4 regions of the Ensifer sp. ENS09 genome follow, and region 1 is predicted to be linked to each of the others. Evidence: predicted binding sites of a transcription regulator. Region 1 holds the regulator's gene; each other region holds the start of a gene.
What was found. Region 1 encodes LexA, which represses DNA repair genes until DNA is damaged. Its sites were predicted from a motif close to TGTTCNNNNTGTGTTCNG; they were not measured.

Region 1 (4,381 bases):
GCCTTCATCGAATCGCGCAGGCTGAGGCTCGCGACGACGCGTCCCTCGAAGGCCAGCGCCAACGTGTTCTTGCGAACGAATTCGGTAAAGAAGTCGGTGTTGGAAAAGTTCACGACGAGGGCCTTGGCGCCGGTAAGATCGACGCCGAATGCAACGGCCGGCCACTGGCGACCCCGGTCGAGCTGCAAGGCGACGTCATATTCCCGCTGCGGCTCGATGGATTTCCACTCGGCATTGCCGATCGAAAGAAACGCCAGGTTCGCCGACCCCCGCGGATAAAAGCCGATACGAAGGATTGCGCCTGCATCATAGCTCGTCGCGGCGTAACACGAGCCTCCCAGGGATGGATCGGAACCCACCGTCCAGGCGTTGATCCGCTTCCAGATGTTCGAACGCCCATCTTCAGCAGACGCCGCTCCGGCCGTGAGCAACAGACCGAGCACCACCAACGACAATCTACGCATGCAATTACCCCACTTTCCACGCAAAGTTATCTTTTTTTGACCTCCTGTCGAGACGGTGAAGCCCCTTCCTCGCAGGGATTTTTGCGCATCCCCCACCCCCGACCCTAGAGCCGATACTGCCGGTGCGTTCTTCGCGCGTCGCAAGAGGAACGGTCAAGATGAACTCGAGGTGGAGCGGCTGGCGCAAATCGGACACAGCCTGCAGGCAAAGAGCTGTTGAACACGGCAGAGTGATCGCCATGCTTGCTGGACTTCGGAACGAAAGCACGGTTCACATCGTTTCCCACCATGTAGTGCCACCCCTTCATCAAGTGGACGATTCCCGTGCTTGCCGCCCTGCTTCTCGCTTCGATAGTCGCATCGCCCAATATGCCTGACGTCAAGCTCAGCGCCGCGACGGTGGATGAACTCCAGACCGATTTCGAACGGGCCGTGCCGTGCCATCAGATCGATGGACGCAACGTGTGGAAGGGCGCACTGGCGTTCTACATCCAGTCCTTCGTTTATGACGGCGACACGCCCGTCGCGACCGACGCCGCCGACGCGGTGCTGCCGGAAGACAACAGCGCAGAGACGGTGAAGGAGTTCGAGGACGCCTGCTCGACCTCGCAAGCGACCTAAATCTCTCCTCATAGAGCCCCGTGATTCGCTCGAATCAGCTGCGCGACTGGCGTCATCCGGCGCGATTTTGGCACGCAACCGTCGCCGATAAGCGCCCTGCTCCCGCAAAAGTGACCGATCGGCACCCGCAGAAGCGGCCAATCGCCTGAATTCACGGAATTTTAGGCACTTGCGGAACACATATGGAACAGATAGTGTCTGTTCTTGATTTGTTTCACGCCTCTGGAGCGACGTGCCATGCTGACCCGCAAGCAACAGGAATTGCTTCTGTTCATTCACGAACGCATGAAGGAGTCGGGCGTACCGCCGTCATTCGATGAAATGAAGGATGCGCTCGACCTGGCGTCGAAGTCTGGCATCCACCGTTTGATCACCGCGCTCGAAGAACGCGGCTTCATTCGCCGGCTGCCGAACCGGGCGCGCGCGCTCGAAGTCATCAAGCTTCCGGAAGCCTACGCCGCCGGCCAGCAGCAGCCGCGCAGGGGCTTCTCGCCGAGCGTGATCGAAGGCAGCCTTGGAAAGCCGCCGGCGGCCGCTCCTGCTGCGCCGAAGCCCGCCCCGGTTGCCGAAAGCACGTCCGTTTCCGTCCCGGTGATGGGGCGCATCGCTGCAGGCGTTCCGATCTCGGCGATCCAGAACAACACCCATGACATCACCGTGCCGCTCGACATGATCGGCAGCGGCGAACATTACGCCCTTGAAGTGAAGGGCGATTCGATGATCGAGGCCGGCATCTTCGACGGCGACACGGTGATCATCCGCAACGGCAACTCGGCCAATCCCGGCGACATCATCGTGGCGCTCGTGGACGACGAGGAAGCGACGCTGAAGCGCTTTCGTCGCAAGGGCGCGTCGATTGCGCTCGAAGCCGCCAACCCCGCCTACGAGACGCGCATCTTCGGACCAGATCGCGTGAAGATCCAGGGCAAGCTCGTCGGGCTGATCCGCCGCTACCATTGAATTCCAGGCAGAACGCCGAATCAAAAAAGAGCCTCGCCAAGGAAATTGGCGAGGCTCTTTCCATTTCGGGTGACCTGAAATCCAGATCGCCTATTCGTGGATCGTATATTCGCCGAGCTCGCAGAGATCCTGCGTGTCCTCGGTCGTATCGAGGGCCGAGCCCTCCTCGAATTCGAATCGCATGTCGTATTTGCAGACGTCCCGCCCGTCGGCAATGGTGATCTCCATGCTCTCGCCAGGGTTCAGGACCTGCCGACCGAAAACATCGTCTTCCCACTCATTGACGCCGACCGGCGACGTATAAAAGTTCGTCAGGACCACGCTGGTGTTGTTCTTCAGCTGGAAAACCAGGTCGTCCGCGTGCGCCTCAATAGCGGTCGCCGCAATACACGCCAACGCCGTCAGGATCAGTCTCTTTTTCATTGATGCCATTGCCTCCGTTCTTAATGTTGACGGACGCTACCGATGCGGCTGATCTCAGCGGAGTCATCGTTCCCCCTCTACCGATTTCACCGAAGCGATAAGATCCGACGGAGGCATAGGAGACGTGGCTTGCGCGGACGTGGGGTCGCGAAACGACCCGCGCTGCCCCAGGGCAGAACGTCGAACCAATTTAAACGAGGTGAAAATATTGGAGGCCTCGCCCGGAATTGAACCGGGGTACAAGGATTTGCAGTCCTCTGCGTCACCACTCCGCCACGAGGCCTCACAGCTCGGATAACCAAGCGTTGGCGCGGATTTAGAATGATTGCAGAAAAACCGCAAGAGGCATTTTCTGAAAAACGCGCCGTCGATTTGTTGGATAGATACTTTCCACAGAACGATCGCCGATGTCCGCCGATCGGCTCCCAGTTGATCTCAGCACCAGGGCGTCGGGCGTCCATCCCACGGGCGCACGAGCCCCTCGGAGACAAGCACGCGTCCAAGAGATTGATCGCCACGGGTAACCAGGCGCAGTTTTTCGCCGGCCTTGGCGTCTGATCGCCCGCCTGCCGAAACCAGCTTGAAGTCGCCCGCGTTCAGCAGCTCTCGCAGGCGCTGCTTGGCGTAGAAGCCGCGCGAACGCTCCTTGTCGCAGCTTGCCTGGCGGATTCGCGGCGCGTCGACGTCGGCGACGCGGATCGTCTCGCCATGAAAGACGAAAGTGGCGCCATCGATCACGCAGTTGTCGTTGCGAATGCCACAGAAATAGAACTGGTCGGTGCGGATGGACGCCGTCTTCACCTCTTCATTCGGCCGCACGACAGGGGTAGGCGGCGTGACCCCGACATTCACCGACGGCACGGGTGCGGCCAGAGCGACCTTGGTGACCGGGTCGGGCTTCGGATTCGGCTTGTGCCTGTCCGCCTGATGCGCGACGCGCTCCTGCGCTTCAGGAACGGCACGCGGAGGCTTCGGCTTCGTTTCCGTTCGCGACGCAAATGCCACGACATCGGAAACCACGGGCCAGTGCCGCAACTCGGCGCGATGGTCATAGGCCATGACGCCGCCAAGGGTGAGCGCTGCGGCCAGATACCATGGCGCCATGCCGCCCTGCTTGCTGCTGCTTCTGCCCGAACTGCGGCGTCGACGTTTCGTAGTGGCTTTGGCCATCGGTCCCCATCCTGATTCGAGACCGCATTATGCGTTTGATGCGTTGCCGAAAAGTTTTCGAGGGCACCCCAACAGAAGGGAAGACGGCGACGAACCGGTCATTCGCCTGCGCGGCCACGGCCCTTGTTGAGAGATTCGGAATTGATGCGGGGCGGCCGCGAGGTTTCGAAACCGCCGACCACCCTGCCCTCGACAACAAGATCGATAATTCTGCGCCCGGCTCAGGAACCCTTCGAGGAATTGGTCTTCCCGCGCCATCGCGCCCACCAGACGGCCAGGCGACGACGACGGCGGCGAACCGAGGGAATGTCGTGGGAAAGCACGATCAGGCCCAGCGGTATCATCCAGAAGCCCAGCACGGGCAAGAAGCCTAGAAAACCGCAGAACACCAGCAGCGAACCCAGCAGGATGCGCAAGAGCGGAGAGTCGGGCAGCGCTATGCGCCATTTGCCCAGCACGATCTGTCGTGTCTGCGGATCAATGCCGAAATGCATCTGCTTCCTGTTTTTATTCATCATTCCCTATCCGGCGTGTTTTCCCACAATTGGGGACTTCTCCACAGCCTCGCAACGGAACTTGTCATTTTTTTTGAAAAAAGCGCTTGGCAAATCAGAAAAGCATGCGTATTAGCAGCCTCACTTCTGAAGCGCACAGCACAACAGCGGCGCGGATGATCCCTGGTAGCTCAGCGGTAGAGCATTCGACTGTTAATCGACAGGTCGCCGGTTCGAATCCGGCCCGGG
Region 2 (4,381 bases), on a different contig from region 1:
CCTGGAAAAGGACGGCGTGCCCTTGAAGGCACGGCCGGTCACGTCCTCGATGATGTTCACCAGAAGCTCGGCGCTCGGATAGACCATGCGATAACGGTAACCGCTGCCACCGGGATGGCCGTCATGGATCTCGTCGGGGTTGATGAGATAGAAAAAGCCCGGGCCTGCTTCCGAGCGCTCGCCCTTGATCTTGCTGATCTGCGAACCGGCCTCGATGGCGCCGATGCTGAAAGTCTCGTGCGCATGCGGCGCGAATTCGTGGGTGATGAAGGTCGCCGTCAGACATTCCATGCCCATGAAACGGGGATCCCGCCAGAAGCGCGTGCGCTCGGCGCCCTCTATCGGCATGACATCGATGGCTTCTTCCTGCGAAATTGTCTGCATGGCAAAACCATAGTGCGCATGCGCGGCTGCGTCTTGCACAAAAGTGCTCGTTTGCCTGGTCCATCCGCGAGGGCGCTGCGACAGGGGAATATTTGCGACGCTCTGCGCTTGGCTGTATTGATCCTGGATCATCCACGCAGAGTGCCCGGCATGCTTCCTCCAGACTTCCATTCCGCTTCCAACCGGCTCACGATCGATCTTGGCGCGCTTGTCGACAACTGGTGGGCCATGAACAAGCGCTCCGGCAAGGCGCGTGCCGCGGCCGTCCTCAAGGCGGATGCCTATGGCATCGGCATCGCGCAGGCGGCCCCTGCCCTCTATGCCGCCGGCGCGCGCGACTTCTTCGTCGCCAATGCCGAGGAAGGTGCCGATCTCCGCCCTCTGGTTCCGGACGGCCGGATCTACATTCTCGCCGGCATGTGGCCCGGCAACGAGGCGCTTTTCTTCGACAATGACCTGGTGCCGGTCATCAATTCGGACGAGCAGCTGGCCGTGTTCATGGCCGCACTCTCCGAACGGGGCGACCACCCTTGCGTGCTGCATGTCGATACCGGCATGAACCGGCTCGGCCTTACGGTCGAGCAGGCCGTTGCGCTTGCGACAGACCCGGCGCGGCCGGCGAGCTTTTCGCCGGTGCTGATCATGAGCCACCTCGTCTGCGCCGACGATCCCGAGCACCGGCTGAACGGCCTTCAGCTCCTGCGCTTCCACGAGGCGACCGCCGCCTATGAAGGCGTCGATGCGAGCCTTGCCAATTCCGGCGGCGTCTTCCTCGGTTCCGACTACCACTTCGACCTGACCCGGCCGGGCATCGCCGTCTACGGCGGCGAGGCGGTGAACGACGTTCCCAACCCGATGAAACCGGTGGTGACCGCCGAGGCACGGATCATCCAGGTTCGCGATGTGGCCGCCGGCGGCACCGCGAGCTATGGCGCATCCGCTCGCTTCGACCGCGACAGCCGTATCGCGACTGTCGCAGTCGGCTATGCCGATGGCTACCACCGCTCGGTCTCCGGCGGCGGCGTCACGCTCAGGCAGGCAACGCCATCAGGCGCCTTCGGCTTCCTGCATGGCCGGAAAGTGCCGCATGTCGGCCGCGTCACCATGGATCTCAGTCTTTTCGACGTCACCGACCTGCCGGAAGGCACGGTGCGGCCGGGCGATTACATCGAGCTCTTCGGCCGGCACATCGCCATCGACGATGTCGCGCGCGCCGGCGGCACGATCGGCTACGAGATGCTGACCAGCCTCGGACATCGCTATGCCAGGCACTACGTCGGCGGCGCGTAACGCCGTCCTTCATATCAATTTTCAGTCATTCCCGCTGAAATTCACCTTTTGTTCCGCGTTTCGCGGCATTATGTGACGATACAAGTGATTCTTTTCCGCCGACGTCCGATCGCGACGTCGGCGGTCTCACATTCCGAAAGTCGATGCCGATGGCGAAATCGCGTACCCAATTCATCTGCCAGAACTGCGGCACGATCCACACCCGCTGGGTGGGCAAGTGCGAAGGCTGCGGCGAGTGGAACACGATCATCGAGGACAATCCGACGGCAGGCATCGGTGGCGGTCCGTCGCGGGCGCCGAAGAAGGGACGCCCGGTGGCGCTCACTACGCTCTCGGGCGAGATCGAAGACGCGCCACGGATCCAGACCGGGATTTCGGAACTCGACCGGGTGACCGGCGGCGGCTTCGTGCGCGGCTCGGCGCTGCTCGTCGGCGGCGATCCCGGCATCGGCAAGTCGACTGTGCTGATGCAGGCGGCCGCCGCGCTCTCGCGCCGCAACCACCGCGTCATCTATGTCTCGGGCGAAGAGGCCGTGGCGCAGGTGCGCCTTCGCGCCCAGCGCCTTGGCGCTGCCGACAGCGACGTCCTGCTCGCCGCCGAGACCAATGTCGAGGACATTCTGGCGACGCTCTCTGAAGGCAAGCGCCCGGATCTGGTGATCATCGATTCAATCCAGACGCTCTGGAGCGACATCGTCGATTCGGCGCCGGGCACCGTCACCCAGGTTCGCACCGGCGTTCAGGCGATGATCCGCTTTGCCAAGCAGACGGGGACCGCCGTCGTGCTCGTCGGCCACGTCACCAAGGAAGGCCAGATCGCCGGCCCGCGCGTCGTGGAGCACATGGTGGACGCCGTGCTCTATTTCGAAGGCGACCGCGGCCATCACTACCGAATCCTGCGCACCGTCAAGAACCGCTTCGGCCCGACCGACGAGATCGGCGTGTTCGAGATGTCGGACAAGGGCCTGCGCGAGGTTGCCAACCCGTCGGAGCTCTTCCTCGGCGAACGCAACGAGAAATCGCCGGGCGCCGCCGTCTTTGCCGGCATGGAAGGCACCCGCCCCGTCCTCGTCGAAGTGCAGGCGCTGGTCGCGCCGACCTCGCTCGGCACGCCGAGACGCGCGATCGTCGGCTGGGATTCCGCGCGGCTCTCGATGATCCTCGCCGTGCTCGAAGCCCATTGCGGCGTGCGGCTCGGCCAGCACGACGTCTATCTCAACATTGCCGGCGGTTACCGCATTTCCGAGCCGGCTGCGGACCTGGCTGTGGCTTCCGCACTGGTTTCATCGCTTGCCGGGCTTGCCCTTCCGGCGGATTGCGTCTATTTCGGCGAAGTCAGCTTGTCGGGTGCCATCCGGCCGGTTGCGCATACCGCACAACGCCTTAAGGAAGCCGAGAAGCTCGGGTTCTCGCAGGCGGTCCTACCGTCCGCTTCGACCGAACTGCCGAAAAACGGCAATGGCCGCTGGAGCGAGATGGAAAGCCTGCCCGATCTGGTGGCGCGCATCGCGGGGTCGCGAAACGCACTGAGACCGGCGGAGGACGAAGACTGAAGATGCGGATGTCGCAGGCCGCCCTTTAAGGGCCGCAAACAGGCTGAAAATGCCCTGAACTCAGGGCCGATGGCGGATAGGCTTGAGGAGACCCGGACGAACCGGGTCCGGAGTAAGGACAAAATGCCCATTACAATTCTCGACGGTATCGTTCTCGGCGTCGCCCTGTTTTCCGCAATCCTGGCCATGGTTCGAGGCTTCTCGCGCGAGGTGCTCTCGGTCGCGAGCTGGGTGGGTGCGGCAGCTGCCGCCTACTTCCTCTACCCGCATCTCCTGCCCTATGCGAAGCAGTACACCAACAGCGACACGGTTGCGATGATCGGATCGGCAGCGGTGATCTTCCTGATCGCGCTGATCATCATCTCCTTCATCACCATGCGGATCGCCGATTTCATCATCGACAGCCGCATCGGCGCGCTTGACCGCACGCTCGGCTTCCTCTTCGGTGCCGCCCGCGGCATCCTGCTGGTCGTCGTCGCCATGCTGTTCTTCAACTGGCTCGTCGCTCCGCAGCAGCAGCCGACCTGGGTCACCCAGGCCAAGTCGAAGCCGCTGCTCGACAATCTGGGCAACAAGCTGATCGCTCTGTTGCCCGAAGAAGCCGACGCCACCATTCTCGATCGCCTGCGCGGCAAGGACACGACCGGCGAAGGCGAAGGCGAAGCGCCGGCAACGACGCCCGGCCAGGCACCTGCGACGACGCCGGACCAGGCGCCCGCCGACGACGCCCCGGCCAACAACGGCTGAGACAGGAACGATTTGCCGACAAAGCCCGCCCCGCGGGCTTTGTCCTTTTGGGGAATAACGCTTGCAGCCGTTTTCAGCTAAGATTGCTTGAAGACGGCGGGCCTGATCACGATATGCGCACCGGTACGGAGCAAAGGCGACTGTGATGACCGATAGATCCATCGAAATCCACGATGAACTCGAAGGCGACGAGCTGCACGAAGAGTGCGGCGTCTTCGGCATACTGGGGCACTCGGATGCGGCGGCGCTGACAGCGCTCGGCCTGCACGCGCTCCAGCATCGCGGCCAGGAGGCGGCCGGCATCGTCACCTTCGACGGCAAGCAGTTCTGCACCGAAAAGCGCATGGGCCTCGTCGGCGACCACTACACGGATCCCGCGACGCTCGCGAAACTGCCCGGCTTCATGT
Region 3 (4,381 bases), on a different contig from region 1:
GCGCGGATCTCGATCACGCCGGCGACAAGCGCGACGTCCAGCCGATCGAGCGTGCGCACCGGACTTGCCGCCTGGCAATGGGCGGAGCGGAAGGTGGTGAAGTCGTGATGGCCGACGAGGCGCTGGGCGCCCGCGTGCATCGCTTCATGGTCGAGCGGCTTCGGAACCCACCAGGCGCGCCGGGCTTCCAACGCCAGCGGTGCCGGCCGTGAGATGATGCGGTAGAGATAATGCCGGCGCAGCGCCGAGAAGCGCGCGTCGAATTCCTCGGACACTTCCTCGGCCTCGAGGATCGCCACCCGCTCGCCCGCAAGCCCCAGATGGGCGTTCAGCGCGTTGCGCAGCGTATAGGGCTTCCACGGACGCGTAAGGTCCGCATGCATGACCTGGCCGCTGGCATGCACGCCGGAATCGGTACGGCCGGCGCCGCGGATCGATACGGTCTCGCCGGTGAGCGACAGGATCGCCTTTTCGATCGCCCCTTGCACGGACTCTCCGTTGTCCTGCCGCTGCCAGCCGACATAGTCCGAGCCGTCATATTCGACGGTCAGCTTGAACCGCGGCATCAGCCGACCCTCGTGCCGGGCGCCACCGGCGTTCCACGCAGGAAATCGGCCGCGTCCAACGCCTTGCCGCCGGCGCGCTGCAAGCGGGTGAGCCGAACGGCGCCCTCGGCGCAGGCAATCGTCAGATTATCGTCGAGCACCGTGCCGGCCTCGCCCGCGCCGGAAGCGGGCTGCGAGTTCAACACCTTGATGCGTTCCGGCTTGCCGGCGATCTCAAGCTCGAACCAGGCGCCCGGGAACGGCGACAGTCCGCGGATATGGTCGTGCACCGCGCGGGCGGGACGGGCGAAATCGATGCGGGTTTCGTTCTTGCTGATCTTCTGGGCGTAGACGACACCGTCCTCCGCCTGGACCGTGAGCGGCAGATCGCCGGCCTCGAGTTTCGCCATCGCTTCCCGCATCAGGCTGGCGCCGACCTGCATCAGTCGGTCGTGCAATTCGCCCCCCGTCATCGTCTCGCCGATCTGAACCGTCTTGGTGAGGGCGACCGGGCCGGTATCGAGCCCCTTTTCCATCTTCATCACCATCATGCCGGTCTCATGGTCGCCAGCCATGATCGCGCGCTGGATGGGCGCTGCCCCGCGCCAGCGCGGCAGCAGCGAGGCGTGGCCGTTGTAACAGCCGAGCTTGGTGCCGGTGAGAATGGCCTCGGGCAGCAGCAGCCCATAGGCGACGACGACGGCGACGTCGGCGTCGAAGTCGCGGAAGGTCTGGCGATCCGCCTCGTCCTTGAAGTTTAGCGGCGTCAGCACCGGAATGCCGAGCAACTCGGCCGCCTGGTGCACCGGCGACTTCTGCAGGTCGAGGCCGCGGCGGCCACCCGGTCGCGGCGGCTGGGTGTAGACGGCGACAATCTGATGGCCGGCCTCGGCAAGGGCCGCCAGCGTCGGCACCGAAAATTCCGGCGTACCCATGAAGATGATGCGAAGCGACAAGGCGGTAACTCCGTCCTTTCAGATCACTTCATGCGGGGAAACGGCGAAATGATCTCATTCTCTAAAACAGGACAATTCCAGGAAAGCCGTTTCACGCACTTCCTGGAATGTTCAATGGGTTCCCGCCTTCAAGCTTTCGCGCGATCGTCCGCGATCGAAGGCTCAGATCGCCTTGGCGCCGCGCGTCTTGGCGGCCTTGGTGAACTTGCGGATCACCATGTCGCGCTTGAGCTTGGAGATATGGTCGATGAACAGCACGCCGTTCAGGTGGTCGATCTCGTGCTGCAGGCAGGTGGCGAGCAGGCCATCGGCGTCGATCGTCTGTTCCTTGCCGTCGCGGTCCAGATGCTTGACGGTGATGACAGCGGGGCGCTCTACCTCGGCGTAATAATCCGGGATCGACAGACAGCCTTCCTCGTAGACCGAATAGGTGTCGGACGAAGCGACGATCTCGGGGTTGATGAAGACAAGCGGCGTCTTCTCGTCGCCTTCTTTCGAAACGTCGAGCACCAGCATGCGCCGGGCGACACCGATCTGGATCGCGGCAAGGCCGATGCCGGGGGCATCATACATGGTTTCGAGCATGTCGTCGGCCAGGCGGCGGACGTCCGCGTCGACGGTTTCGATCGGCGTGGAAACCTGGCGAAGCACAGGATCGGGAAGGATGATGAGCGGCTTGATGGTCATGATGCTCCCATAGCCGATCTTTCCATCGACGCGCAAGGAAATTGCCTTGCCACCTGCGGCACCCGTTCGCCGCTGGCCGGGCATTAACCTCGACGCGCATCTGTTCTTGTTTTGATCTACACTTCGCGAGAGAATCTGTTAGGTTTGGCGCATGGAACCTGCGCCCCTTCCCTTCGCCCAGCCGCTTTTTTTCATCGGCACTCTGCCGATCACCCTGGGCCATCTCGTGCTTGCCGCCGGCCTTGTGGTCGTCGTAGCCGGTCTGATGGCGCTGTCGCGCCGACGCAATCCCCGCGACGACGAGCGGCAGGAACAGATGGCAATGCTGCTGGCCGCCCAGACGGAGATGCAGGGGCGGGTCGCGGCGATGGCCGAGGTGTTCGGCGCCCGGCAGGCGGAGCTCAACCAGACGCTCAGCCAGCGCATCGACGGCATGACCCATCGCATCGGTACCTCGATCAGCGAGCAGACCAAGGCGACGCATGAAAACCTGCGCCGGCTGCAGGAGCGCCTCGCGGTCATCGACACGGCCCAGAACAACATCCAATCGCTCGCCAAAGACATGGCCGGGCTTCAGGCGATCCTCTCGAACAAGCAGACGCGCGGCGCCTTCGGCCAGTCGCGCATGGAAGCGATCATCGCCGACGGGCTGCCGATGGGCGCCTTCGAATTCCAGGCGACGCTGTCGAACGGGGTACGGCCCGACTGCACCATCCGCATGCCGAACGGCCAGCCGCCGCTCGTCATCGACGCCAAGTTTCCGCTCGAAGCCTGGAACGCAATGCGTGACGCGCCGACCCCGGAACGCCGTCAGCAGATCGCGCAACTCTTTCGCCGCGACATGGAAACGCATGTGCGCGACATCGCCGGCAAATATCTGATCCCGGGTGAAACGCAGGACACCGCCTTTCTCTTCGTCCCCTCGGAATCGATCTTTGCAGAGATCCACGAGCATTTCGAAGCGATCGTGCAGAAGGCGCACCGCCAGCGGATCGTCATCGTCTCGCCCTCTCTGCTCCTTTTGTCGATCCAGGTGATCCAGGCTATCCTCAAGGATGCGCGCATGCGCGAGCAGGCGCACCTGATCCAGGGCGAAGTCGCGCGGCTGATGGAGGACCTTGGCCGTCTCGACGAGCGTGTGCGCAAGCTGCAGGGCCATTTCGCCATGAGCCAGAAGGATGTCGAGGACATCCTCGTTTCCTCCAGCAAGCTCACCCGCCGCGGCGCCAAGATCGAGGCTCTCGAACTGCAAGCGGAGGGCGGCACACGGGACGCTGGCGAACCACGTGCCCCGGTCGACAATCGGGTCGGGCAATTGCGCCTGCGGGTGGTTGACGAGGACTGAGGCTGTCGGGCACTCTCCGGCCCAATTCGCAAAGCCGACAGGATAGTTTCACATGATTACTGTTTTTGGGTCCATCAACATGGATCTGATCGCCACCACCGCGCGCCTTCCGAAGCCCGGCGAAACCGTCGCCGGCACCAGCTTCTCGACCGCCGCCGGCGGCAAGGGCGCAAACCAGGCGCTGGCCGCACGGCGCGCCGGCGCCACGGTGCAGATGGCAGGCGCGGTAGGCAAGGACAGCTTTGCCGACGGAGCGCTCGAACTGCTGAAGGGTGCCGGCGCCGACCTGTCGCTGACCAAGACGGTCAGCGAACCGACCGGCACCGCGCATATCCTCGTCGGCGGTGACGGCGAAAATGTCATCGTCGTCGTCGCCAGCGCCAATGCGACGGTCAATGAGGCCGATGCTGAAAAGGCAGTCGATGGCATGAGGCCCGGCGACACCTTGATGCTGCAGCTCGAAATTCCGGCCGCCTCGGTCGAAAAGGCGCTCACCGCCGCCAAACAGAAGGGCGTGCGCTCTGTCATCAACATCGCGCCGCTGACGCCGGAGGCAGCCCGCCTTGGCCGCATGGCCGACATCGTCATTGCCAACGAAACCGAGTTCGAGCTGCTGGCCGGCAAGAGCGGTATCGGGAGCACTGAGCGCGAAGAAGCGATGAAGGCGCTGCACGCGGAGACCGGCCAGACGGTCATCGTCACGCTTGGCGCCGAAGGCGTGGTGGCCGTACATGAGGGCGAGATCCAGCGCGCCAAGGGCCTGAAGATCGAGCCGGTCGATACCGTCGGCGCCGGCGACACCTTCTGCGGTTATCTCGCAGCCAGCCTCGATGCCGGCATCGCCTTCC
Region 4 (4,381 bases), on a different contig from region 1:
TGCCTTCGGCACCTTGCTCCTCATTGTGGCGGAACTGGAGGAAATGTGTTCCGAGTGCCTCTTCCGGCTTGTCGATCGTAAGCCCGGCCTCAAAGAGCGGCTTGAAGCCTTGCCGCACGAGGATCTTGCCGTTCTGCGGCGGCGTACGGCCGGCCTTGCGCAGAAGCCTGTCGGTCAGTTCAGGCGTCAGCTTGCCGTCGCCGTCGAGGCCCTCGCTTGCCTGGAAGGCGCGCAGGGCCGCAATCGTCGCTGGCCCGGCATGACCGTCGATCGCACCGGGTGCGTAGCCGAGGAAATCGAGGGACGACTGAACCTCGCGCATGGTGTCGCGTGCGTCGCTGCGGGTGATCAGGATCCGGATTGGCTCCTCGGTGGATCGCGCCGAATTGGCGCCGCCGGGCGGCTCCCGCATTGCCACTTCCACCGGCGTGTCGCCGGCCTGGCTGATCGCGGGTCTCAGTGGGACGTCGGAAAGTGGTGGCTGGAGGTCGATCGGAGCCGGTCGGAAGAGCAGGGCGCTCTTAACCTCCAGGGGCGTTATCTGCCGGTCGGAGATCAGCACGTGCACGCCGCGCTCGGTCATCTTGTAGAGCGAGGCGGCAAATTGGCTCGGCAACCGCACGCAGCCATGAGAGGCCGGATAGTCCGGCACGTGATTGGAGCCGTGCAGCGCAATGCCCGACCAGGTGAGCCGCTGCATGAAGGGCATCGGCGCGTTCGAATAGATGTTCGACTTGTGATGGCGCCGCTTTTCGAGGATCGAAAAGATGCCCGATGGCGTGGTGTGACCCGCCTTGCCGGTCGAGACCGGCGACGTCGCAATGACAGCGTCGCCGTCATAGACGACGAGCGATTGCTGGTCCTTCGAGACGATGATCTGCAGCGGCCCGCGACTGCCTGCAAAACCGGTGGCCGGCGACAAGAGCAGTGCGACGACGCTGGCGGTGAGAGCGAAACGCGATACCATACACTCAACCCAACACGTGACTTGGCGAACAAGCCTAGTCGCCAATCTTTAAGGAATTCATCCTGATGTGTGTGGGGTCGATCAAGGTTGCGTGATCGCTCTGCGAGGCGTGTCTGCTCGAGCAAGCGCGCCTGCGGTTTTACGGATCGCGTTTTCTGGTGCCGAACGTGTAGCCGGTTTCGACGCTCGCCTTGCCGAACTTGTCGCGCAGCCTGTTCATCGCGTCCTCGGCCGCAGCGCGTCTGGTGGCCGCGGGATCGACGAGATCCGGCGGATCGGCGAGATCCGGGGCGGAGAGATCGCTGACGCCGATGCCGATCAGCCGATACTTCGTTCCGTCCGCCTCTTTTTCGAGAAGCTGCAGGCCGATGCGGAAGATGCGGTCGGCAAGGCGGGTAGGGCTGTCCAGGCGCCGGTTGCGGGTGCGGATCTTGAAGTCGGCGGTTTTGAGCTTGAGAACGACCGTCTGGCCGGCGAGCTCGGACTTTCGCAGCCGGTGAGCCACCTGCTCGCTGAGGCGCCGCAGATGCGCGACAAGGTCGTCATAGCGCGCGATATCGTCGTTGAACGTCGTCTCTGCGGATACGCTCTTGGCTTCGCCGTCGATTTCCACCGCTCTCTCGTCGAGCCCGCGGGACAGGCGGAAGAGCCGCTGCCCCATGGTGCCGTAGCGGCGCATGAGGTCGCCTTCCTCCATGGTCTGCAATTGCCCGATCGTGCGCACGCCGTCACGCTCCAGCGTCGCGGCAAAGGCCTTGCCGACGCCCCAGATCAGGGTCACCGGCTTTTCCCGCAGGAAGTCCAGCGCTTCGGCCTGGCCGATGACGGAAAAGCCGCGCGGCTTTTGCAGGTCGGACGCCACCTTGGCGAGGAACTTGCAATAGGAGAGGCCGACCGAGACGGTGATGCCGATCTCCAACTCGATCCGGCGGGCAAGACGCGCAAGCGTGCGCGCCGGCGGATCGTGATGCAGCCGCTCCGTGCCGCTGAGTTCGAGGAAGGCCTCGTCGATCGACAGCGGCTGCACCAGCGGTGTCAGTTCCTGCATCAGCGTGCGCACCTCGCGGCCGACACGCGCGTATTTCTCCATATTGGGCTTGATGACGATCGCCTGCGGGCAGGCTTCCAGCGCCTTGAACATCGGCATCGCCGAGCGCACGCCGTGAATGCGGGCGACGTAGCAGGCGGTGGATACCACGCCGCGCTTGCCGCCACCGATGATCACCGGCTTGTCGGCGAGCTCCGGGTTGTCGCGCTTCTCGATCGAGGCATAGAAGGCGTCACAATCGATGTGCGCCAGCGTCAGGTCATAGAGCTCAGCATGCCGCAGAATGCGCGGGCTGCCGCAGGCTAGGCAGCGCCGCACCGACGCCGCCTGTTCCTTGAGGCAGTCGCGGCAGAAGCCTGGAAAGTGAGCAGCGCTGTCGGGCATATCGGGAACAAATATTGAACATTGCGACCTTAGGCTCTACTCTAGCGAGTCTCAAGGAGGCGCGATTGGAAATCACAATGCAATTGTCGCCGTTGAAAAGGATCGCCAGGCGCGTCTCGCGCAGCGCCGGCGGGGCTGAGTTTGCGCCGACGGGCAGCCGGTCCGGGCTAGCCGCGGAAATGCGCGCGAATGGCCGCGGCTGCCTCCGGCCAATCGGCGACGGCACGAATGTCTGCGTCGATCTTCGGCGCGAGCGCCTTGAAATCCGAGTCGGCCATGAGGTTGATCGGCAGGCAGGACGGCGCGTGGTCCTTCACCGATCGCAAATTGCGAAGCATGTCGTCGATGAAGACCAGCGGGACGGTTCGGCCGCCGTGAAGTTTTTGGACGATCGGCCCCTTGGGCTCTTCGGACGCAAGCAGCGGATAGGGAAGGCCAAGCTGATCGAGAAGCGCGCGGCGGACCGTGGCGTGCTGCGGCGGCATCGCGGTCAGAAAGACGATGTCGGCTTCCTCCGACAATGCGGACAGGGTCTCTACGGCCCTGGCGGCGGGCGCCTGCCAACGATCCTGCGAGCCGTAGAAGGCGTCGAGCAGGATTTTGACCTCCGGCTCCGCCACCGGCTGCTCGTCGGCATGCGTGATGATGTTGCCGGTCAGGCGGAACGACCGGGGCAGCAGCACATGGCCGCAGCTCTTGAGGAACGCTTTGAACGGATTGATGAATTCGAGCACGACATCGTCGATGTCACTGACGATCAGTGGGCGGTTGCCAAGCGTGATGCTGTGAACTGTCGGCGCGTTTGCCACCCTCAATCCTCGAAGCCTGCGTGGCCGGAAAGGACCATATGGGCGCGCACAACGTCTTCGGGCGCCGTACCGGTCGCTGTACAGAATGCCATCAGGGTCGGCTCATGGTCCATCAGAAAGGCGACGAGCCCGCCCATGAAGCCGGGTTCGGCGATGGCGTTGCGCAGCGCCGTCGGGTCCGTGCCGGTCAGCGCCAGGAAGCGGGACAGGAGTTCTGGCTCGCCGGCAAGCCAGGCGAGAATGTCTACTGCAATTTCGTCGGCGCTCTTCAATGGTTTGTCCCCGTATGGTTTTTACGTGCGGAGTTACCTATTTTTCAACCAAATAGGCCTATCTCTGACGTTGAGGAAATGGGTCGAGTCGTCGGCTCCGCACGTTAATTGTCCTGAGGAGACTTGCAAGGTGACGATGGACAGCAAGGGATCGACATGCCCAAACAGGTGATGATTGTTGAGGACAACGAGCTGAACATGAAGCTCTTCCGCGACCTGATCGAGGCCTCTGGCTATGCGACGATCCAGACTCGCAACGGCATGGAAGCGCTCGAGCTTGCGCGCAAGCATCGGCCCGATCTCATTCTCATGGACATTCAGCTGCCGGAGGTTTCCGGCCTGGAAGTGACGAAGTGGCTGAAGGAAGACGACGAACTACACGTCATCCCGGTCATCGCCGTGACCGCCTTTGCCATGAAGGGCGACGAGGAGCGGATCCGCCAGGGCGGGTGCGAAGCCTATGTCTCCAAGCCGATCTCGGTACCAAAGTTCATTGAGACGATCAAAACCTACCTGGGCGATGCCTGAGCGGCGGGAAAATTGATATGACTGCGCGTATTCTTGTTGTCGATGACGTTCCGGCCAATGTGAAGCTGCTCGAAGCCCGGTTACTTGCCGAGTACTTCGACGTGCTGACGGCCAGTGACGGTTATGCCGCCCTGGCGCTCTGCGAAAAGACGCCCATCGACCTGGTGCTGCTCGATATCATGATGCCCGGTCTCGATGGTTTCGAAGTCTGCGAGCGGCTGAAGGCGAACCCGAAGACGGCACATATCCCGGTTGTCATGGTCACCGCGCTCGACCAGCCTTCGGACCGCGTGCGTGGCCTGAAGGCTGGCGCCGACGATTTCCTGACGAAGCCCGTCAACGATCTGCAGCTGATGTCGCGGGTGAAGAGCCT

Region 2: radA (DNA repair protein RadA) is a predicted target of LexA. The motif match lies at 1,713-1,730, and genes of this name have one in related genera.
Region 3: IB267_RS13215 (DNA recombination protein RmuC) is a predicted target of LexA. The motif match lies at 2,290-2,307, and genes of this name have one in related genera.
Region 4: IB267_RS08505 (DNA polymerase IV) is a predicted target of LexA. The motif match lies at 2,403-2,420, and genes of this name have one in related genera.

The regions. Positions count from the first base shown of each region.
Region 1 is NZ_JACVBP010000001.1:299,331-303,711, reverse strand. It holds gene IB267_RS01585 (hypothetical protein) at 1-560, opposite strand, end outside; gene IB267_RS01580 (hypothetical protein) at 789-1,085, shown strand; gene lexA (transcriptional repressor LexA) at 1,323-2,045, shown strand; gene IB267_RS01570 (hypothetical protein) at 2,136-2,468, opposite strand; tRNA gene IB267_RS01565 (tRNA-Cys) at 2,678-2,751, opposite strand; gene IB267_RS01560 (thermonuclease family protein) at 2,904-3,638, opposite strand; gene IB267_RS01555 (hypothetical protein) at 3,860-4,153, opposite strand; tRNA gene IB267_RS01550 (tRNA-Asn) at 4,313-4,381, shown strand, end outside.
Region 2 is NZ_JACVBP010000002.1:260,048-264,428, forward strand. It holds gene IB267_RS09400 (AraC family transcriptional regulator) at 1-384, opposite strand, end outside; gene alr (alanine racemase) at 535-1,674, shown strand; gene radA (DNA repair protein RadA) at 1,824-3,227, shown strand; gene IB267_RS09415 (CvpA family protein) at 3,351-3,974, shown strand; gene purF (amidophosphoribosyltransferase) at 4,120-4,381, shown strand, end outside.
Region 3 is NZ_JACVBP010000002.1:1,054,941-1,059,321, forward strand. It holds gene truA (tRNA pseudouridine(38-40) synthase TruA) at 1-566, opposite strand, end outside; gene fmt (methionyl-tRNA formyltransferase) at 566-1,501, opposite strand; gene def (peptide deformylase) at 1,664-2,188, opposite strand; gene IB267_RS13215 (DNA recombination protein RmuC) at 2,340-3,533, shown strand; gene IB267_RS13220 (ribokinase) at 3,586-4,381, shown strand, end outside.
Region 4 is NZ_JACVBP010000002.1:66,786-71,166, reverse strand. It holds gene IB267_RS08510 (L,D-transpeptidase family protein) at 1-967, opposite strand, end outside; gene IB267_RS08505 (DNA polymerase IV) at 1,107-2,399, opposite strand; gene IB267_RS08500 (hypothetical protein) at 2,567-3,208, opposite strand; gene IB267_RS08495 (DUF3572 domain-containing protein) at 3,211-3,480, opposite strand; gene IB267_RS08490 (response regulator) at 3,637-4,008, shown strand; gene IB267_RS08485 (PleD family two-component system response regulator) at 4,026-4,381, shown strand, end outside.